DNA from 3 places in the Photobacterium swingsii genome. Region 2 is predicted to be linked to each of the others. Evidence: riboswitches for the same ligand, from Rfam matches in the RefSeq annotation. Region 2 holds a riboswitch; each other region holds the start of a gene.
The links. Region 2 has a riboswitch for thiamine pyrophosphate ahead of thiB (thiamine ABC transporter substrate binding subunit). Riboswitches for the same ligand answer to the same signal wherever they lie in the genome.
Positions count from the first base shown of each region.

Region 1: another riboswitch for thiamine pyrophosphate. It lies ahead of thiD (bifunctional hydroxymethylpyrimidine kinase/phosphomethylpyrimidine kinase); the one in region 2 lies ahead of thiB (thiamine ABC transporter substrate binding subunit).
Region 3: another riboswitch for thiamine pyrophosphate. It lies ahead of thiM (hydroxyethylthiazole kinase); the one in region 2 lies ahead of thiB (thiamine ABC transporter substrate binding subunit).

Region 1 is NZ_AP024853.1:119,306-126,778, reverse strand. It holds gene OCU77_RS17930 (trypsin-like serine protease) at 1-490, opposite strand, end outside; gene OCU77_RS17925 (hypothetical protein) at 707-1,174, opposite strand; gene OCU77_RS17920 (PhnA domain-containing protein) at 1,412-1,987, shown strand; TPP riboswitch at 2,253-2,362, shown strand; gene thiD (bifunctional hydroxymethylpyrimidine kinase/phosphomethylpyrimidine kinase) at 2,430-3,260, shown strand; gene OCU77_RS17910 (ABC transporter ATP-binding protein) at 3,298-4,068, shown strand; partial or broken gene OCU77_RS17905 (ABC transporter permease) at 4,130-4,879, shown strand; gene OCU77_RS17900 (ABC transporter substrate-binding protein) at 4,956-5,936, shown strand; gene tenA (thiaminase II) at 6,060-6,725, shown strand; gene mrcB (penicillin-binding protein 1B) at 6,897-7,473, opposite strand, start outside.
Region 2 is NZ_AP024852.1:3,334,351-3,341,823, reverse strand. It holds gene OCU77_RS15040 (PhoH family protein) at 1-727, shown strand, start outside; gene thiQ (thiamine ABC transporter ATP-binding protein) at 815-1,534, opposite strand; gene thiP (thiamine/thiamine pyrophosphate ABC transporter permease ThiP) at 1,536-3,062, opposite strand; gene thiB (thiamine ABC transporter substrate binding subunit) at 3,137-4,135, opposite strand; TPP riboswitch at 4,233-4,352, opposite strand; gene OCU77_RS15020 (DUF547 domain-containing protein) at 4,409-5,212, opposite strand; gene leuD (3-isopropylmalate dehydratase small subunit) at 5,734-6,336, opposite strand; gene leuC (3-isopropylmalate dehydratase large subunit) at 6,354-7,473, opposite strand, start outside.
Region 3 is NZ_AP024853.1:1,538,559-1,546,031, forward strand. It holds gene melB (melibiose:sodium transporter MelB) at 1-125, opposite strand, end outside; gene OCU77_RS23955 (hypothetical protein) at 789-1,355, shown strand; gene OCU77_RS23960 (hypothetical protein) at 1,471-1,845, opposite strand; TPP riboswitch at 2,041-2,140, shown strand; gene thiM (hydroxyethylthiazole kinase) at 2,282-3,067, shown strand; gene thiE (thiamine phosphate synthase) at 3,082-3,687, shown strand; gene OCU77_RS23975 (GNAT family N-acetyltransferase) at 3,920-4,366, opposite strand; gene OCU77_RS23980 (GMP reductase) at 4,687-5,730, opposite strand; gene OCU77_RS23985 (hypothetical protein) at 6,158-6,493, shown strand; gene OCU77_RS23990 (hypothetical protein) at 6,690-7,169, shown strand; gene OCU77_RS23995 (AraC family transcriptional regulator) at 7,283-7,473, opposite strand, start outside.

The DNA of each region.
Region 1 (7,473 bases), on a different replicon from region 2:
ATCGATTAACACGCAATAGTGCTATATCACTGTCTAATGCCAGCGCTTTCACATCCGATTCAACACTACCGTCAGGCCGAGGAGTGCTCACTATTTTAGACAATCGCGTGTACTTAGGGTGAACCACAACATGAGAGACCGAATAATAATCATCGATTTGCGCGTTTGATAAGGTTGCTTCACCGACAGTAATACTGATTTGATAAGGTTTAAGCACAAAATAATCGGATTCAATCGCACCATTTGTTCTTGGATGAACAACACAGTGCGCAGCCGTTAATACCCAATTACTGTCTATAATCGTGCCGCCGCACATCGGGTGTTCATTGTTAACACTTAATCGAAGTGATGCCATCCATGGATTATCTGCAAGTGTCGCATTTTCGCCATCAATGATCCGAGGTGCAATATTAAATTCTTGTGCGTATAAAGGTAAAGAGACACTCGCTATCCCTAGCCCAACAGCGAAGCAAATTGTTTTATCAAACATGCCTTTCTCACTACTAACATCCTTGTAATAGCGGGATCTAATCACATTATGGATACTACCCAATTGCTGTGACAAACCTTTACGAGAGACATCATTAAATCAAATGAAATGCCTACAACTGATAAGCGTGAAGGGTTATATTTGCCGAAATTTATCATAAAAAAACCGCACCCAATGAGTGCGGTTTGTCTTGTTCGTTACCGGAAATACGTTAATTTATGGACAATTAACTTCTTGGATATCAATCTGGCTTAAACCTTCAATACCTAACTGTGTCGCCAAAGTAGGGAAAAACTTAGCGTTCTCATAGGCTGACTTGATATCTGTAAGATCAATTTTATACACTTTCAAGTTCAGTTGTTTCATTTCAGATGGCGTACAGCTTTTTCCATCTTCAAAACATACTGGTGTTGTAGTATCGATCTTCGCACATGATGACCCATGCGTGCCAATTCCGTAATTATCTAAATCAGCTTTAGTCCCATTAGGGAATACATCGGGTAAAAGGCTCGCCAATTTGCTATCTGTCACAGAGTGCGTGCCGTCCGCTAAGCCACTTAAGCCCGCAACTTCGACGCTTTCAACCGCAAACACCTTGGTTTTGCCTGACAGCGTGTCTTTGATTTCTTCTTCCGTGCAGCCAAACAGGGCTACTAAGCTAATAAGTGCAATGGCCTTTTTCATAATCATCCTTTATGTATGTTCTAATTATGTTGTTTGCATGCTACTAAACATCGGCTAATTATGCTTTTTCTTTATAGCTGTAACTATAATTAATTGCGTTTTTTTACTTTTGCGCTATTTTTGCTGTACTAAACCGTATGTCGCTACAATATAATTGTGTGATATATGCCCATTTGCCTTCCAAATTCACTAAATGGTGGCATAATACGGCCTCACAAAATCTACGGACAATTTCTAATGACTATTGAAAATATTCTAAAACAACGCAGCGAATCTAAGTGTGAGCTTTGTTCTTCAGACAGCAACCTAAGTGTTTATGAAGTGCCAGCATCACCGGATCAAACTGCTGGTTGTTGTGTAATGGTTTGTGATACTTGTCGTGGACAAATCGAAGATGCAGATACAGTTGAAGCTAACCACTGGCGTTGTCTTAACGACAGCATGTGGAGCCAAACTCCAGCTGTTCAAATCATGGCTTACCGCATGCTTAACCGTCTTGCGGCATCAGAATCTTGGGCTCAAGACCTTAAAGACATGATGTACATGGAAGAAGACATGGTTGAATGGGCTGAGAAAGGCATCGCACTTGAAGAGCTTGAATCAATCCAAACTGTTGACGTTAACGGTACACCGCTACAAGCTGGCGATAACGTTACTGTGATTAAAGACCTTCCAGTTAAAGGTTCTAGCCTTGTTGTTAAACAAGGTACTGCTGTTCGTGGTATTCGTCTAAACGACAACCCACTACACATCAGCGGTAAAGCAGCGGGTACAACTATGGTACTTATCGCAGCTTACTGTAAAAAAATGTAATTCACTCGAATGCATGACTCAAAAAGGCGCTTATTTAGCGCCTTTTTGCTATCCAACATTTATGATATGGGCTCCCCCACCACCTTTCTATTTGGTTATCTGCCCCATTCTTAACACGATTTTATTCCAATAATTTCATCACCTTATAATACTTACACAGTGACTAAATCTTAAATAATCTCGAATAGGGGTAGATGATCCACGTGATTGCGTTATAATCCCTGCCATACAAAATGCTAAACATATTGATATTTTCAGTGTGTTTGAAAGTTAGTCGGGGAGCCTTAGGCTGAGACTGCAAGGTATACATACCAAGCGGGACCCGTTGAACCTGATCCAGTTAACACTGGCGTAGGGAACTAACAGCTGTGTCCCCTATTCCGATCGCTTAAGATCGCACTATTGGCACCTGTTATCCCTACATCAATTTTAGGGATAAATTATGGTAACGCCATCTAAAACACCAATCACTTTAACCATCGCAGGCTCTGACAGTGGCGGTGGTGCGGGCATTCAAGCCGATATAAAAGCAATCTCTGCCACTGGTGGCTACGCGTGTTCCGCTATCACAGCGCTGACAGCACAAAACACCCTTGGTGTCAGTGGTATCTTACCTATTTCACCGGAATTCGTTGAACAACAACTTGATGCTATTTTCTCAGATTTAGACGTGAAGTCCGTTAAAATTGGCATGTTAAGCGATACCAAGATCATCGCTATGGTTGCTAAAAAGCTACAACAATATCAACCTAACCACTTGGTGATCGACCCAGTAATGGTCGCCACTAGCGGTGATTTATTACTCCAACAAGATGCTATCTCTACACTTAAAGACATGCTTCTTCCCCTCGCCGATGTTATTACCCCCAACCTACCAGAAGCGGCGGCATTACTAGGCTGCGCTGTGCCTCAAACTGATTCTGAAATGGATGCGTTAATCGAGGATCTTCGCCAACTCAATACAAAAACTGTATTACTAAAAGGTGGCCATCTAGAGCAAAGCGAAAACAGTACCGACCTACTCATTACTGCCGATGATGTGTTTCGCTTTAGTACCCATCGTATTCAGACCAAAAATACCCATGGTACGGGTTGTACCCTTTCTGCTGCTATCGCATCTTTCCTCGCTCAAGGCTACGATTTGGTCGAGGCAGTCACTCACGCAAAAGGTTACATTTCCCATGCTATCTATCATGCAGATTCATTAGACATCGGCTCTGGTCACGGCCCTGTTCATCACTTCTTTGCTGGTCATTTTGATCCAACCGCATAAAAATACGGACAGAACAATGCCCCCTATGAGTCAACCCATGAGTCACCGCGCAGGAGAGCAAGCAGGCGTCGCTGTCGCACTGACACAATGCCAACTTCGCTACCACAGCAGTGAACAACCACTTTTTTCACAGCTCAACCTCACACTACCTCAAGGTCAGTGGAGTTGTATTCTAGGCAAAAGTGGTTGCGGCAAAACATCCTTATTGCGTTTATTGGCGGGCTTATTAAATGAGCAAGCAGATTGGCAAGGTTCTCTCACCGTCTCAGATCAGCTTCCCATTGAAGGGCGTGTGGCGTACATGGCACAGCAGGATCTACTATTACCTTGGTTATCTGTGCTTAATAATGTCTGTTTAAGCACTCGCTTTAGCCCAGAGCAACCAACAGAAAATAGCCTAGAACGCGCATGCGAATTACTTAACCATGTCGGCCTTGGTGAGCACATCCATGCCCGCCCCGATAGCTTATCAGGCGGTATGCGACAACGTGTTGCACTTGCCCGTACGCTGTTACAAGACAAGCCTATCGTATTAATGGATGAACCTTTTTCGGCATTAGATGCCGTAACACGTCATAAATTACAAACACTTGCGGCCACCTTACTAAAAGGGAAGACCGTATTGTTAATTACCCACGATCCGCAAGAAGCATTGCGATTAGGAGATCAAATCCTATTCATGTCTGGCTCACCTGCCGCGATGGTTTCACTACCGACACCACAAGGGCAAACCCCACGAGATTACACAGCAGAGCTCGCACAGCATCAGCAAAATATCATCACGCGTTTGGAACAAGATTATGGCTAATCACCCTCAGCTTGCTTTGCAGGCAAGTGAGCGAACCCTATCATGGTCAAATACAGTATCACACCCAGTGATCCGCCTGCTGATTAGTATGGCTATCATCCTCGGGTTATGGCAATTAGCCGTTGTTTTATTTGACTTGCCTAGCTTTATTCTACCGACACCAATGGCCGTGTTTGAAAAATTACTTCAGCGTTATGACGTCTTGTTTTATCACGCATCAGTCACCGCATCTGAAGTCTTATTGGGGCTGTTGCTTGGGCTTTCTATGGGACTAATGTTTGCACTGCAGATGTTATTGTTTGATCCCCTAAGACGTTGGTTATTGCCTATTTTAATCGCAAGCCAAGCAATTCCTGTCTTTGCCATTGCCCCTATTTTGATGCTTTGGCTGGGCTATGGCATTGCGTCCAAAGTCGTCATGGCTGCACTCATCATTTTCTTTCCTGTTACTACCTGCTGTTACGACGGATTACGTCACACACCAACGGGCTATTTAGATCTGGCAAAAACAATGGGAGCCAACAAATGGCAGTTGTTACGTCACATTCGTCTGCCTGCGGCTTTACCAGCATTAGCATCAGGTATTCGAGTTGCAGTAGTTGTGGCTCCTATTGGTGCGGTTGTTGGTGAATGGGTTGGCTCCAGCGAAGGCTTAGGCTACCTAATGTTACAAGCTAACGCGCGTATGTTGATCGATGAAATGTTCGCTGCGCTCTTTATTCTCGCGTCATTCTCAATTGCGCTCTATTTTTTTGCGGATAAAGCACTTAAACGCCTTATCCCTTGGCAAAACACGGATCACACTCATTAATCGTGTGTCCTTAATTTTAACCCGTATTTACCCAAAAAAGTTACTACCTAGATAACAATTACGATAAAGGCTTAATATGAAAAATTGGCTTACACAACAAAAACTTACTAAGTTTGCTTTCGCACTAGGCTTAGCCATTACAACCATCGCGAGCACAGCGGCTTCAGCAGCTGACACAGCAAAAAAAGAAATGACCTTAATGCTAGATTGGTTTGTTAACCCTAACCACGGCCCTATAGTAATTGCCCAAGAAAGAGGACTCTTTAGTGATCAAGGTTTAACCATAAAGATCCAAGAGCCTGCCGATCCGAGTGTCCCAGCTAAACTGGTTGCTGCGGGTAAAATTGATATGGCTATTTCGTATCAGACAAGCCTAACAACCGATGTGGCTGCTGGCTTGCCGCTTATTCGCTCTGCAACACTCATCGCCACACCACTCAATACACTAATGACATTGGATAATGGCAAAATCAAAACACTTGCTGATTTAAAAGGCAAAAAAATTGGTATTGCGATTGCGGGTAACGAAGAAGCAACCATAGGCACCATGCTTCAAAGCGAAGGCGTTGCATTTGACGATGTACAAATCATCAATGTTGGCTGGGCACTTTCATCTTCACTTGCATCTGGCAAAGTCGATGCAATCTGGGGCGGCTTACGTAACTTTGAAACGAATCAGTTAGCCCTCGAAGGTTACCAAGCGAAGGCCTTCTTCCCAGAAGAACATGGCGTACCGTCATACGATGAGCTTGTCGTTGTCGCGAATAAAAACAGCTATGACGCTGACGCGTTGAAGAAATTCAACACCGCGATTGAACTGGCGACACAGTATATTGTGAATCATCCGGACCAAGCCTGGAAAGAATTTGTTGCCTATGCACCCGATACACTAAACAACGAATTAAACCGCCGTGCATGGCAAGACACGCTGCCAAGGTTCGCACTGCGTCCTGCAGCAATTGATCCTGTGCGTTACGATAACTTCGCACAGTTCATGTTTAAACACAAAATCATCAGCCATGCGCCAAAAGCGCAAGATTACGTTCCGAGTTTATAAGCAGCCTAGGCGCTACAAGGTACATTATAAACAGGCTCGCCTTCACCCAGTTATTGCTTTCAGGCACTCACTACTTTCACATTCCACCCGCTTATTAAAGTAAGCGGGTACAAAAGGACAACCATGAACTATCAGGATCTTATTACCGCTTGCCAACAAGATTGGACGGACTACACCCAACATCGCTTTGTTCAAGAGCTTGCTAACGGCAGCTTAAATGCAGCCGCTTATTTGCATTACTTAAAGCAAGATTTTCTGTTTTTAAAACACTATGCACGTGCTTATGCACTGGCCGTTTACAAAGCACCGACATTAGCCGATATGCGTGAACCTCTGCCGAGCCTCTCGGCGTTGTTAGAGACTGAAATTCAACATCATGTGACGTATTGTGGTCAATGGGGCTTAACAGAGCTGGACATGGAAGCCGAACTCGAAGATTTCGGTACAGTCGCTTATACCCGTTACGTGCTTGATACTGGTATGGCTGGTGATTTACTCGATCTCTACGTTGCCCTTGCGCCTTGTGCGATTGGCTATGCCGTTATTGGTGAGCAACTTATCCAGTCGCCAGCAACCAAAATAGAAGGAAACGCGTATGCCAGTTGGATCGAGATGTACGGCAGCGAAGATTTTCAGCAAGGTGCGCAAAAAACTATAACACGCCTAAACAAGATGTTAGCTGAAGTTGAGCTTAGCAGCAGCCGTGGTCAACGTTTGTGTGAAATTTTTAAAACCGCAACACGTATGGAAGTGGCGTTTTGGCAACAAGGCTTGAATGCAGCCAGCTAATACCAATCTAACTAAGTAACTACATAAATCTATACCCGCCATTCACTAAAAAGCCGCAGTGTTATTATTACACTGCGGCTTTCTTATTCTATCCGTTTATCTCCAAGCGACTTATTACCCGCTATCTATATTCCGAGTAATTTACAGACAAGGCTTGTCTATAGCCAAGGTTTACCAATCAAATAAATTCTGGAAGAAACGCTGCACTTTTTTCACACACGTCACTTTCAAAGTGCCGTTTGGATCCCAAGCAGGAAAATGGTCTTGCCCTAAACAACGCTGGCTATAGGTACCATTTTGATTGCGTTGATAGTCAAAGGTCGAGATCCCAGAAGGCTGTTGCTGAACAAGCGGCTCAGGATCGCGGCGTAATATATAATCGGTATATAAACGCAATGCACCAGATGATCCCGTTAGATTAGAGTTGGAATTGTCGTCTTTACCCATCCATACGGTAACAACTTCACGGCCATCAATGCCCACATACCAACTGTCACGTCCTTTATCTGATGTCCCCGTCTTACCAGCTAAACGCGATGAGGGGAATTGGCTATTAAGATAACGCGCCGTACCTTCTGTCACCGCTTTTTTCAGACCATACATAGTCAACCAAGCCGCTTGCTCTGGCACAACTTGTGATGCAACAGGTAACTGCTGGAACAAGACGTCGCCATCATTAGTAACCACTGCACTCAAGGCCTTCAACTGTGCTTTACGCCCACCACTTGCTATGGTCTGGTACATCTGT
Region 2 (7,473 bases):
GTTTGCAGCTCGTATCAAGCAGATCGACGACGAGAATGTGATATTGAAAGACATAGGACATGATCGTTTAATGCATCGCCAGGCCTGGGGCATTCACCCTAAAAATGTTTATCAAGGTATGGCGCTCGATGCCATGCTCGACCCTGATATTGACCTAGTGATTTTAACGGGGCCTGCGGGCTGTGGTAAAACCATTTTGGCAATGGCATCAGCATTAGAGCAAGTCATTGAGAAGGGCATGTACGATAAAATTATTGTCACGCGTAATACGCCAGAAATTGCCGAATCGATTGGTTTCTTACCCGGTACGGAAGAAGAGAAAATGATGCCATGGTTGGCGGCGGTGACCGATACCATGGAAGCGCTCCACAAAAATGATGTGTGTACTGATGGCTCGATGAAATACATCTTTGATAAAGCCAATATTCAATTCAAATCGATTAACTTCATGCGCGGTCGTTCTATCCAAAATGCGTTTGTGTTGCTGGATGAATGCCAAAACTTAACCGCATCGCAAATCAAAACTATCATCACCCGCTGTGGTGAAGGCACTAAACTGGTCTGTTCGGGTAACCTTGCGCAGATTGACTCCAATTATCTATCGCCTGTAACGTCTGGGCTTACTTATATCGTTGAGCGCTTTAAAAACTTCGAAGGAAGCGCCAATATTTATCTCAATGGCGTTGTACGTAGCCGCTTGGCTGAATTTGCTGAAGAAAACCTCTAAATTTCTGATTAAAAGCCTGAATATCAAAAAGGGAGAACACCATTCGGGTTCTCCCTTCCTTATTTTTGCATGCGATACAGTTTACAGCTAATAGCCAAGGTAGTGCTTGAGCTCAGCATCCTGTGGTTGTGTCAGCATGTGCTGTGTTTCACCAAAGACTGTGATGCTACCGTTAGTGATAAACGCACACTTATTGGCAATCTTGAGGGCGTCGTCAGGGCTATGGGTAACCATGAGAACCGTGATTTTATGCTCACGGGCGAGACTTCTTACTAGCTCTAACATCTCTTTGCGCAGGGCGGGATCTAGGGCTGAAAAAGGTTCATCGAGCAGCAACAAGGGACGATGTCGCACTAAACAACGCGCGAGCGCCACACGTTGTTTTTGGCCGCCAGAGAGTTGCTCGGGAAGGCGATCTAAGTATTGCTGAATGCCAACCCGCGCAGCTGCCACCACGATAGCTTCCTTATCGACTTGGCTCAGCGTTAATCCTGGGTGAATACCCAGTCCAATGTTTTCAGACACAGTGAGATGCGGAAATAAATTATGCTCCTGAAACAGCATCGACAAAGGCCGCTCTGCGGGGGCTTGCTGGTCAATCATTTGATTGGCGATGGTTAACTGGCCACTCTTAGGCTTAAGAAAGCCGGCAATTAATGCCAGTAAAGTACTTTTTCCTGCACCACTGGGGCCGATTAACGCCACAATATCGCCTTGCTGCGCCTCGAGTGAAAAGGACAAGTGCATGGCTTGTCCATTCGCAGTATGGGGCTGGTAGCTATGGGTAAGCTGATCTAACTTCAACATGTTATTTCTTCCTAAGCAGCACAGTTTCAACCAAGGTAAATAACCCTAAGCTCAGTAGGAGTAGGATGAGCGCTGCGACGGCGGCGGCATCCATTTGGTAGCTGCCTAATAATTCAAATAAATACAGTGGCAAGGTTTGGAAGTTTTGGCTGCCAAATAAAGCTATCGCACTTAAATCCCCAAGTGATAGGACAAAGCCGATTGCTAAAGCTTGCGATAGTGGTTTACGCAATGCTCGCCATTCCAATAATCGCAGGCGAGACAAGCCTGCCATGCCCAAACTGGCGCAAAGCGGGTTAAATTGTTGGGCGATATGGAGCATAGGCTGACTGAGTGTTTTGATCACATAAGGCAGTGCCATTAGCGCATTGACGGTTACTACCACCCAAAAGGCCATCGCAAAGGCATCGGTGTATTGGCGCAGTAACAAAAATAGCCCAGTACTGAGCACTAAACCTGGGGTAACCAGAATCATTGCGCCAATCAGCTCAATACCATCGGCAGCCCATTTTTTGCGTTGTAATCGCCATTGACGGCTAGTCAGTAAAATAGCAATACCGCTGACAACAGCTATCACACAAGACATGGCTGCTATCTGTAATGAATGGCTGATGGCTTGCCAGAGTTTGGCAGAACTTAATTGGACAATCAGCTGCTGGTTGAGCCCTGCGGTGATCACAGACAAGAGCGGAGGCGCAACCAGTAAGATCACGCCACCAATCCATAAACCATCCCAGAGTTTACTCTGCCATGTATCTTGGTAGTGATGAGGGGCTTGGTTGATCGTGCCGCTCAGCGTGGCTAACGGTTTAGCGAAACGCTGTGATGCTAACACTAACGAACAGCACAGTAGCATTTGCCACAATGCTAACAAAGCTCCTGAGGCGAGGTCAAAGTCGTAACGCAGGGCTTGGTAAATAGCGAGCTCAATGGTGGTGGCTTTAGGTCCGCCACCCAGTGACATGATCACTGCGAAACTGGTGAAACACAGCATAAAGATCAAGCCGATCACATGCGGTAGTTGTTGTTGCAATCGAGGCCAAGCGACTAAACGAAACTTGTTCCAGCCTGTCACACCTAAATGTGCGGCGAGCTGATGCTGCTCATGTGGGATCCCTTCTAAACTTTGCAGTAATAGACGCACCGCGAGGGGCAGGTTTAAAAAAATGTGGGCGAGTAAGATACCGCTTAATCCGTAAATATTGAGGGTGATATCCCAACCTGCAGCAGCAAACCATTGATTCAGTAGGCCGCTTTTTCCATATATTGACAGTAACCCAAACACGGCGACCAAGACAGGCAGTACCAGCGTCATGGCGAAGAGCCGTAACAACAAAGCACGTCCGATAAATTGACGGCGAGAAAGTGCATAGGCGACGGGGATCGCAGGTACCACACTCAATAGGGTTGAGAGGAATGCTTGGTAGAAACTAAACCCAGTGACATGGCGTAAATACGGGTCGTGCCACAATGTCTGCGGTGATAGTTCATCGGCGTGTCCGAGCAGGGCACTAATGGCAAATACCATTAATGCGGTGATGCACCCGGCAGCAGTGATGCCGGGTAATAACGAGGTAAAGCGAGTGTTCAAACGAAATGCCTTTATTGCGTGAGGGCGTGTTGCCATTCGCGAATCCAGCTGCGGCGTTGTTTAGCGACTTCCTTCGCATCAAACTCAAGCGCTGTTGCAGGTATCGTCAGCTGGTTAAAACCGTCAGGCAGTTGTTGATTTGTTACTGGGTACATCCAGTTACCTGTGGCCATATTAGATTGGAAGCCATCGCTAACAATGAAGTCCATAAATTGATCCGCTAACTTAGGGTGTGGGCTGTTTTTAAGTTTGGCGGCCACTTCCACTTGCATGTAATGCCCTTCGCTGAAATCAGCGGCGATATACTGGTTCTTTTGTTCTGCGATGATGTGGTAAGCCGGAGAGGTGGTGTATGACAACACCATATCTGCCTCACCTTTGAGGAACATGCTATAGGCTTCGGACCAACCTTTGGTGACGGTGACTGTTTTCTTGGCCAGTTGCTGCCAGGCATTGGCTGCTTGATCGCCATAAACCGATTTCATCCACAGCATCAAGCCTTGGCCAGGGGTTGAAGTACGAGGATCTTGGTAAAGGATCGATAGGTCATCACGTTCGACTAATTCTTTTAAGCTCTTTGGTGGGTTCTTCAACTTAGTGTTATCGTAAACAAAGGCAAAGTAACCATAATCGTAAGGCACAAAGGTGGTGTCATTCCAGCCATTTGGCAGCGTAACTTTGCTGGTATCGACCTTGTGTTGTGCTAGCAGACCTGTTTTTTTAGCTTCTTCGATAAGGTTGTTATCAAGCCCTAATAAGATATCTGCTTTGCTGTTGTTACCTTCCAAGCGCACGCGGTTAAGAATAGACACGCCATCATCGAGCGCCACTAAGTTTAAGTGACAGTCACACTCAGCTTCAAATGCGGTTTTAATGGCTGGGCCTGGCCCCCAATCTGAGGCAAATGAGCTATAGGTATAAACCGTTAGTGTTGCTTTTGGGTCTTGTTCGGTGGCAAATACACTGCTGCTCGCAAGCGTTAAGGTAAGTAAAGGTAGTAGTTTTTTCACAAAGCGCTCCTGATGCCGATGCATCCTGCTGGCAATAAATCAAATGAGCGAGGGTTGAGAAAAGGGTGGCTTAAGGGCGACCTAATAACAGAGGCTGACTTAGCGACTTCTCAATTCCTACGCCAGTATTAGCTGGTTCAGGTTCTGTGGGTTCTGCGTGTGCAATCTCAGCCGAAAGAAAGTGTAAACCTTCTATTTAGCTCCCCAATGAGAACGTCGTCATTGTAATAGTGCAAGCGTGGTGTTGCTAGGGCATGAAGACAATGATTGGCATTATTTTGCCTCGTTCAATGCCCAGTCGTAATCATAATCAATTGTTTTGAGTACCACAGGTGTGGTGCGGTACTGATTTAAGTGTTGCTGGAGCTGCGTTGTGTCGCCGAAGTCTGCTTGATACCAATCGTAGATGGACGACAGCTGGGTCTTGTTATTCGTGCTAAGAACGCCTTTTTTACTGTTGATGAATTGTTTGGCGGCTAGATCGAGTAAGTGGTTACTATTGCTGGCCGTGAAGGCATGGGGTTGTAGGTTAGGGCAACCTAGACTCGCACAGTTCACTGCATAGTGAATACGTTTGTCTTGCCAAATCGGACGCAAGATACGGTGCTCGATATCATTGAGGGTGAGCTTTTTGCCGTTGACCGTGACCACTTCATCATCCCATGGACCAAAACTAAACAAGCCGCCGAGTTTTGTGATCGATTTGACGGGGTAATTATCAACAATGAGTTTGACGGTCAGTGCATTATACAGATTGACCCAGTAGGCAAATTGTTCTGCTTTGCGGTATGCCAACGGGTTGAGTTTACTCATTTCTCGAATGTAGCGATCAAGCTGCCATTTTCCCTCTTGATCGATTTGGTGATAGCTAATTAGTGTTTGCTCACCCTGTTGCACTATGTAGTGATTAAGCGTCTGTTGCCACAATTGATGATTGATTGGCATGGAATTAGCCTCATCACTGCCTTGCCAGTATGGCCATAAATCCGCTTTGGGGGCTGCGAACACTGTGCTGCTGACGAGTAAAATGAATGAAGCCAAAATAAGGTGTAAGGTAAGTGAAAGACGAGACGGCATAATCAACCTTTTTAATCTGTAATAACCTAATACCAATCTAACTAAGTAACTGATCGTTCTTGCTGGTTAAAATCAGTGATAACTGCGCTATAGATTTTGTAGATAGAATAACTAGCCATCTGCAATCTACGCCTTGTTTTCAGTGCTTTTTTCCTGCGCAATCACCTGAACATTTACTTAACCAGATTGGTATAACAACTATAGACCGAGGTGAACGGCTTTTTATTGCAGAGTTTACAGTCGGTTGAAGAATACCAATCTAACTAAGTAACTGATCGTTCTTGCTGGTTAAAATCAATGATAACTGCGTTATAGATTTTGTAGGTAGAACAACTAGCTATCTGCAATCTACGCCTTGTTTTCAGTACTTTTTCCTGCGCAATCACCTGAACATTTACTTACCCAGATTGGTATAAGTGGTGTAAGCAGTAAATAGCAAGTAGAAGATAAAACAACACCCTGCGAGGCAGGGTGTTGTGGTTAGCTCTTATCACGTAAGTAAACGCTAACAAATACAATGTTTACCTTAAAAATTCAGGGATATTATCTTCGTAAGCGGCAATTTTATCTTCATGTTGCAGCGTCAGGCCGATGTTATCCAACCCATTCAATAAGCAATGACGGCGGAATTCATCAATCTCAAAGTGGTATTGCTTGCCGTTAGCCGTGACTAACATGGCTTCTAAATCGACCTGGATCTCAGCACCTTCTGTGTTTTCGACAAACTGGAAAATCTCATCGACTTCTTGTTCACGCAAGCGTACTGGCACCATTTGGTTGTTGATCGAGTTGCCATAAAAAATGTCGGCAAAACTCGGTGCGATCATCACTTGGATGCCGTAATCTGCTAGCGCCCACGGCGCATGTTCACGTGAAGAGCCACAACCGAAGTTCTCACGTGCCAGCAAAATACTTGCCCCTTGATAGCGCGGCGCATTCATTACAAATTCAGGGTTTGCTTGTTCGCCGGCATCATCAAGAAAACGCCAGTCGTGGAACAAATGTTTTCCAAAGCCTGTACGTGTCACTTTTTGTAGAAATTGCTTAGGGATGATTGCGTCGGTATCGATGTTGGCGATATCTAGCGGCACAACCAAGCCTGTATGTTGTTTAAAACCTGCCATTGTTACCTTCCTCTCGATTATGCCGTTGCGCTGTCTAAGTCACGAATATCTACAAAATGGCCTGCGCACGCGGCAGCGGCTGCCATTGCTGGGCTGACAAGGTGGGTGCGGCCATCACGGCCTTGGCGACCTTCAAAGTTACGATTGCTGGTGGAGGCGCAGCGCTCTTTTGGCCCTAGGCGGTCGTTGTTCATCGCGAGACACATAGAGCAACCTGGTAGACGCCATTCAAAGCCTGCATCGATGAATATTTTATCCAAGCCTTCTTGCTCTGCTTGGGCTTTGACTTGCTCAGATCCTGGCACAACCAGCGCTTGAACATTGGCGGCAACTTTGCGGCCTTTTGCGATAGCGGCAGCGGCGCGCATATCTTCTATCCGTGAGTTGGTACAAGAACCAATAAAGACTTTATCAATTGAAAAGTCAGACAGTGTTTTCCCCGCTTCTAGCCCCATATAGGCCAACGCTTTTTCCGCTGATGCTTTTTCAACGGGGTCAGCAAAGTCAGCTGGGCTTGGAATCGGCGTATCAATTGCGATAACTTGGCCGGGGTTTGTGCCCCAAGTTACTTGTGGCTTAATCTCGGCGGCTTCTAAAGTTACTGTCGCATCGAAGACGGCACCCTCATCGGTTTTTAGGGTATTCCAGTATTCAACTGCGGCATCGAAGTGACTATCTGTTGGTGAGAATTTACGGTTTTTAATGTAATCGTAGGTGGTTTGATCGGGGGCAATCAAGCCCGCTTTTGCACCTAATTCGATCGCCATGTTACACACCGTCATCCGCCCTTCCATTGATAGATCGGTAATGGCTTCACCACAGAACTCGACGACGTAACCAGTACCGCCAGCAGCTGTCGTTTTACCTATGATGGCTAGCACGATATCTTTAGCCGTAATGCCCTCAGCAACTTTGCCTTTGACTTCGATTTTCATGGTTTTGGCGCGCGCTTGTTTGAGGGTTTGGGTAGCTAACACATGCTCAACTTCTGAAGTGCCAATACCAAAGGCTAATGAGCCAAACGCACCGTGTGTTGCCGTGTGTGAATCACCACAAACAATCGTCATGCCTGGTAGGGTAATGCCCAACTCGGGGCCCATAACATGCACAATACCTTGGTATTTATGGTTTAGATCG
Region 3 (7,473 bases), on a different replicon from region 2:
CCAGCGGAAATGCCAGCAACGTCGGTGTAATAGAACATTAGGTACATGTATACGATGGTGATGGCGAAATCTTTACCAAATGCGCCAAATCCGTAGCTAAGTTTGGTTTTCATTGAAATTGACATAAACACCCTTAGGTATAACAACACACTATTTATTAAAGAAAAGAGGGATAGCAAGTTACGTAAGTAGCAAGCTAGGCTGGTTGTTGTATTCATTTTGAAGCTGGATACTATTGGGTTTTATAGCGTTAGCTTTTCATCCTTAAATCCTTTTAATCAATCTGTAGCGCTCAAGTTATTGATGGCAATAATCTACACTTACAGAGTTGAAGTATTCTTCTCGCTAATCCGAAACACTCTCCTGTTTTCTAAAATTTAAAGTTCGGGCTAATAAAATATGAGGAAATAGGACAAGTCTCCCAATATTCAGGAAGGTTAATATCGTCCAGTCTTCTTATTCTCAAGCAGATGATGTGAGTGGGCTTGGGGGATGGTCACCGTTGTGCTTTGCAGCGGCGAGGCAATTGATTGAATAGAACACGTATTACCAGAGCTTATCCCCATAGCTTTACAGATTAGAGTGACATATTGGTTATGACTTTTTGCTTAGATTGTCAGCAACATGAGGAACAATTTAATACCAAGTCATCAAGTTTCGTGTCGAGTATTCAAGTATCATACTCAACGCCCTACATTGAGGGTAAAAGTTGTTAATCAATGAAGATGTAAAAGAGGTTAGTTGTTTGGTGTATTACAGAGTAAACCGTACTTCGAGTGAGGCATAGTATGAAAACCTTGTATAAAGCCTTATTAGTCCTTGGCGTTATCGGTCTCTCGATTTTTAGCTATTTAGGTTACCAGTCTTATCGGGCGTTGACCTACATGAAGCATGATATGGGGTGGTTATGGATAGATAGCCAACTGATTAGCCCCGATACGACTGCAATGCAAAGTGCACGCACGCCACATACGAAGCAATTGGTGTTTCGTCAGGTTGATGTGGATCGCGAATTAGCGATCTACCTAAACACGACATACGATGGTGATTTTCTTTTTACTTTCATCAAGAAAACACCTTGCACCCTAGCAACGCCATACGAAGCTAAACTGACAGTTAATAATCAAGCTGAACAACAGATTGTGTTTGATTGTCATGAACCAGATACCGCGATTTACAGAATAGCAAAACGTAAATTTAGTCAGCTGCACTTAACCGCATCTGATTTTGATTTTGAGTTAGATCTTAAGCAGTGGAACCCAAAAGCACTCAAAAAAGATGACTTTATGCAGCACAATTATGAGTTTTTTCAAAAGCACACGTCAGAAAAAATTTACCCATGGAATAGGGATTAGCTAGCGGATATTGAGTGCTTGCAACTCAGCAAAAAAAGCCCCGTACCCGTTGATATTACCAACAGGTACGGGGCTTATTTATACGCTTGATTCAGTGATTACACTTGATCAACGATTAATCAATGTCGCAATCAGTACAACTTTGTAGCGCGATTTCGTGCTCAAAAACGGCCTTTTCGTTACCGTCTGCCAGTAGTTCCGCTATTTCATCTGCGACTTCTTGCTCGTCGTCTGCTTCAATTTGATCTGCAAGTTCTTCTTCTGAATAACCGTAGAAATTCAGTAATAAGTAATCACGCGCTTCGTCTTTAGTACAGGTTACGTTCACTGAAAGATCAGCTTCAACCTTACCCTGTTCGATAATTGCAGCCAGTTGTGCCAAGACATCTTCTTTCATCGCCGCGGTTAACCAACCAAGATCAGTACTTACTGTGGTTTTTTTACAGTTAAAACAAGGAAGTTGATGAAAGTAATATTGAAAGTCAGTCATAGGTAATTTCTTCTAGAGTGTTGTATAGCCAGATTATGCGCGTTTTCTCGAAAAATACTATCTCAATAGGTGCTGAAGAGTAGATTTCTATGGAATTTTTGAGGGAGGAATAGGGGGATCGCAGCAATAGGTGGCACTCAACAAAGACCTAATAAGTTTTGTCTGTCGTTCTTCCATTGAGCTTGTTACTATTTGAAAAGATAGTCGGGGTGCCGAAAGGCTGAGAGCGTATATTACGAAACCCGTTGAACCTGATTCAGTTCGCACTGGCGTAGGGAACTATATGTCTAGCTAATGATGATCCACCTTTATCAACATTATTGGCTTGGCTGGAGCAAAATATGTCGAATCCAGCCTCAGTATTCATATCAGTTTCTTCCCTCAGGTTCTTCCTATCCGCTACCGGAATTGATAACAGCAATCGCTGAGGGAAAACATGAACACACAAACCATCATTAACGCTCTGCATGCCGTTCGTGAGCAGAAACCACTGGTTGTGAACCTGACCAATTATGTCGTCATGAACAATACTGCCAATGCGCTACTGGCCATTGGTGCTTCGCCGATCATGGCACATTCTCGTGAAGAAATGGCTGAAATGATGTCTTTTGCCGGCGCACTGGTCATTAATATTGGTACCTTGGACAGTGTATGGGTGCCACGTATGGTATTCGCTGTCGAGCAGGCAAATATCCATAATAAAACGGTTGTGCTTGATCCTGTTGGTTGTGGTGCCAGCCGCTTACGAACAGAAACGTCTCGCCAAATTGCGAAGGCGGCTAAGAAGTTGATTATTCGAGGCAATGCTTCAGAAATCATTTCTTTAGCGGGTGAAAAAGGGCAAAACAAAGGCGTCGATGCACTTGATAGCACTGAAGCGGCAGTAGGTGCAGCGCGCTTTTTGATCCGAGAGTATCAATGCAATGTCGTGATTTCAGGTGAAGTTGATTTTGTTGTAACAGATGAAGGGCAGATCCAGCTTCATAATGGTCATGCCATGATGCCTCACGTAACGGGAATGGGCTGTACCCTCAGTGCACTGACTGGTGCTTTTGCGGCTATCGGAGAAGAGACTGGATTAGCAGCTGCGGCGATACTCGGCGTAGCAGGTGAAATGGCTGCCGAACAGTCGAAAGGCCCAGGTAGCTTGCAGTGTAATTTGCTCGATATTCTGTATCAGCTTGATGAAGAAATGATCATCCAGCGTCTGAAGTTGGCTTAGTGTTGGGGGGAATAATGCGTTCGTGTCGTTTATATCTGGTAACTGATGACCTGCAAGATCTTGAAACCATGAAACGTGTGGTTAAAGAAGCCGTTATTGGCGGTGTGACTATGGTACAGGTTCGAGAAAAGCATGGTGATGTGCGTACCTTTATTGAAAGAGCCTTAGCCGTTAAAACGATTTTGCAGGGCACTGGGGTTCCACTCATTATTAATGATCGTGTCGATGTGGCCTTGGCTGTCGATGCAGACGGTGTACATCTGGGCCAATCTGATATGCCAGCTAACATCGCACGTCAATTGATTGGTAAAGATAAGATACTGGGACTGTCGGTAGAAAATGAACAGCAACTGATTGAAGCCAAACATTTACCTATTGACTACATAGGATTGAGCGCAATCTTTGCGACCCCGACGAAAACCAATATCCAAAAGGAGTGGGGCATTGATGGACTGGCGAATGCCGTCGCCCAAAGTCCCTTACCTATAGTGGCAATCGGCGGGATTAATGCATCAAATCTTGATGCGGTGATAGCAACTGGAGTCGACAGTGTGGCACTGGTTTCAGCGATCTGTCATGCCGAATGCCCAAGAACCGCGGTACGTGATCTGATTGGGTAAGTCAGTACCCACAGACTTTTTTGAAAGGTCTGTGGGTATCAAATTTATGCGGTTATATTTTCGAAACCTAGGCCAGCCGTGTTTAAAGTGTTACCCGTTAAATTCAGTAATACTGCGTAATTTTAACCGAGAGTATCAAACTTAGATTGGCACTTTTAGAGGGGATTGGAGACCTTTTACAAGTGATGAAAATAACCAGTCTCTAACTTCGGTGTTATTAGACTAATTATAATTAAGCGTATTTATATTCTAGCAACCATTCATTACCATCTTCACCATAAATAACGAAACCGAGCTTCTCATATAGGCGACGAGCTGCAACGTTGATCTTCCAAACAGACAGAGCGAGCCCTTTGCCCTCTGACTGCGCTTGGTCGATAAGGTTGTGAATGAGCGTTTTACCTATGCCTCTACCATTGAAGTCAGGGTGAACTTGGACTAAATCTAAGTAGAAACGGTTTTTGTCTTCCTCGAAAACGACGCGCCAGAACCCTGCGTCTTGACCATCAACTTGGATGATTTGCGCTGCTTCTTCAAATTTCCACATGATATTCCGTTCGTAAGCTTCACGTGTTACGTTCCCTCCAATTTCAAGAAGATAATCACGCATAGTGGCGTCACGTAGCTCGACGAGATAATCTAGGTCGCTCGATTGAGCTTTACGTAAGGCTAATTTCATCGTCTATCCTTGTTTTTTCTCTGTGTATTACTATTGATATCAGCATCCATTGCTACTTGTATTGCTTCTGTGGGTGATTGGTCAAGGAATATTTTCTGCAGTTACCTTTCTTATTGGACGCTTATCGGTATATGAGCAACTACAATAAATAAGCAAGGGTTATTTAAAACGAGCAAGTCATTTATTCTGCTGTAACAAAACGAAGCTTTGGTAATAATAATAGTGAAGAACAGGTGAAACGATTCTGAACTATAAGATACAAAAAAGGCCGCTAAAAAGCGGCCTGATAGTCTTTATTTTGTTACATGCTGTATGAGTGCTTACTCTTTACCAAACACGTTGTTTTCTTGTTCTTGAACGCGGATGAAGGTCGTGCGCTTAGTGAGTTCTTTAAGCTGCGCTGCACCTACGTAAGTACAAGTAGAACGTACGCCACCCATGATGTCTTGGATAGTGTTTTCAACAGGGCCACGGTAAGGCAATAGTACGGTTTTACCTTCAGCTGCGCGGTATTTCGCAACGCCGCCTGAGTGCTTGTCCATCGCGCTTTGTGAAGACATGCCGTAGAATTTCATGAAGGTTTTACCATCTTGCTCGATGATTTCACCGTTACTTTCTTCGTGACCTGCTAGCATACCGCCTAGCATTACGAAGTCTGCACCACCGCCGAATGCTTTAGATACATCCCCCGCACATGAACAGCCGCCGTCACCAATAATACGACCACCAAGACCGTGTGCAGCATCTGCACATTCAATAATTGCAGAAAGCTGAGGGTAACCCACACCGGTTTTAACGCGTGTTGTACATACAGAGCCAGGGCCGATACCTACTTTAACAATGTCGGCACCCGCTAGGATAAGTTCTTCAACCATGTCGCCGGTAACCACGTTACCTGCACTGATTACTTTGTCTGGGAATTCAGCACGTACGCGTTGTACGTACTCAACTAAATGCTCAGAGTAACCGTTCGCGATATCAATACAGATGAAGATAAGGTCGTCGGAAAGGGCCATGATGTCTTTAGTTTTTTGGAAGTCGTTATCCGACGTACCCGTAGACACCATTGCGTTGTTAAGCACGGATGCATCGTTGCTTTTCACAAAGCCAGCCCAGTCTTCAACTGTGTAGTGCTTGTGAATAGCGGTCATTACATTGTGCTTAGCAAGTGATGCCGCCATTTCGAAGCTACCCACTGAATCCATGTTAGCAGCAATAATAGGCACGCCTGACCATTGACGACCGCTGTGCTTGAATGTAAAATCGCGGGTTAATTCAACTTGAGAACGGCTTTTTAGGGTTGAACGTTTTGGACGAAACAGTACATCTTTAAAACCTAACTTCAAGTCTTGTTCGATACGCATGGTAATTTCCTTCAATGTAAATCGAATTTTGCTCTCAATCTTTCTGTCGTTGGCAGACAACAGATAGATATCTGACGAGCAGGCACAAAAAAACCGGAGCGTTGGCAGACGCTCCGGTTTTCAGCATTATAGGGCGATAAAAATTATTAACAAGCCTGATAATTTCGTTTTTTTTGTGATACCTTTACAAAGATTAAATCTAGAGAAATCCTCTTTTCTTCGTTCAATTCTTGTCAAAACAATCGAAATTCTTGCTGATTATCTTCCATTATTTCCAAATTCTTGCATAATCCTTGCTATAAAAGATCTATGAGTTATAGCTATATAAACGTCAAATAAATGCTTAACAATCATTGGTCATAATGATGATTCACCCGTGTCTTGCTCATGTTTTGGTGATTGCGTGTAGTGGAATGTAGGATAAACCTTGCTAAGTAAAAGAAAAATAAAGAAAATTTTTCCGTTAGACTTTTACGGGGAAGAAAGTGGTTGGCGCTTTATTATTCGAGCTTTAACACCTAACGAAGTGTTAGAGGCGATGTATTGGCGTGCGTATATCTCTTGTCATCGGAAAGATGTTGATCTGCTGCATCTTGCGACAGATAAATTTAATTACCGCTATAACTATTCTACGGGCGAGACTTCAGATCTGCACTTTGGTGGTGGCAACGCGCCGATCCGTGTCAATATGATGGGCCCAATTGTACCTATATCCGCGATTTTAGAAAAAGTTGAACAAGGTGCGCTCATCAAAGCGGGTTAGCGACTTAGCTTGTTGAAGCAAATACTTCCATCTAGGCACAGTGATTGTGCCTTTTTTGTGCTTACGATATAGAGGTGCACTTGTCGCTAAACGCGTTGAGTATAAAGTGATTAGCGGCTTAGTTTTATTATCTAATTGAGTTATTTACATAAAATAGGCTAAGGTAAAGAAAAAGCCCTTATAAAAAGGATTGCCTATGTCGATAAAAATATGGGGTACAGCCTTGCTATTAGCGGGAACGATTTCTTCCGCTTCAGCCGCCGCTTTACCAACGTTAGACGGTAAATGGCAATGCCAATCGCCTGAAGCGAATACTGAAAATGAAAAAAGCTGGGTTATTTACGATTTTTCTGAGCAGGGCATGGTGAAATCACAAGAGTGGATTCAGTACAAAAAACAGCGTAAAACGCAGTTGGAATATAACTTATTCGTTGACTACCGATTTACGCAAAAGGGTGATGATTACGTGCTTAAACCTGTGAAGTTAAGCCGAGAAATTATCGCTGACCCGCTCAATATCGATCCTTTCAATGCCGAGCAACGTCGCGATTTAACGGGCTATCGTATTTTCTTTAAGCCGACGATTGTCAGCCGTAATAAAGCGAATTTTGAAATGTGGTACCACATTACGCCCGACCATCACTTCACAATGCAGTGTGAGCAACAGGCAAGTTAACGCAGTTTGCCTATTCGCTTTCTTATAACTAAATCCGGTAGCTAAACCTGGTGGCAATGAGTGCATGGATTGATGATGCATGGATTGGTAAAGGTGTCGCTACCGTTTTTTATCTATAAATTCAGCGATATGGTTTCTCGACTGCGCTCTAGCAGTCGTTGTTGATATTGCTTAGGGGTTAAACCGCGCTGGCGTTGAAAAGCCTTGGTAAAGCTTTGCGGATGGGTGTATCCCAGCAGTTGGCTTATGTCTTCAATCGGTTTGCCTGCTTGCATGTATTGAATCGCAAGGTTACAAATTACGT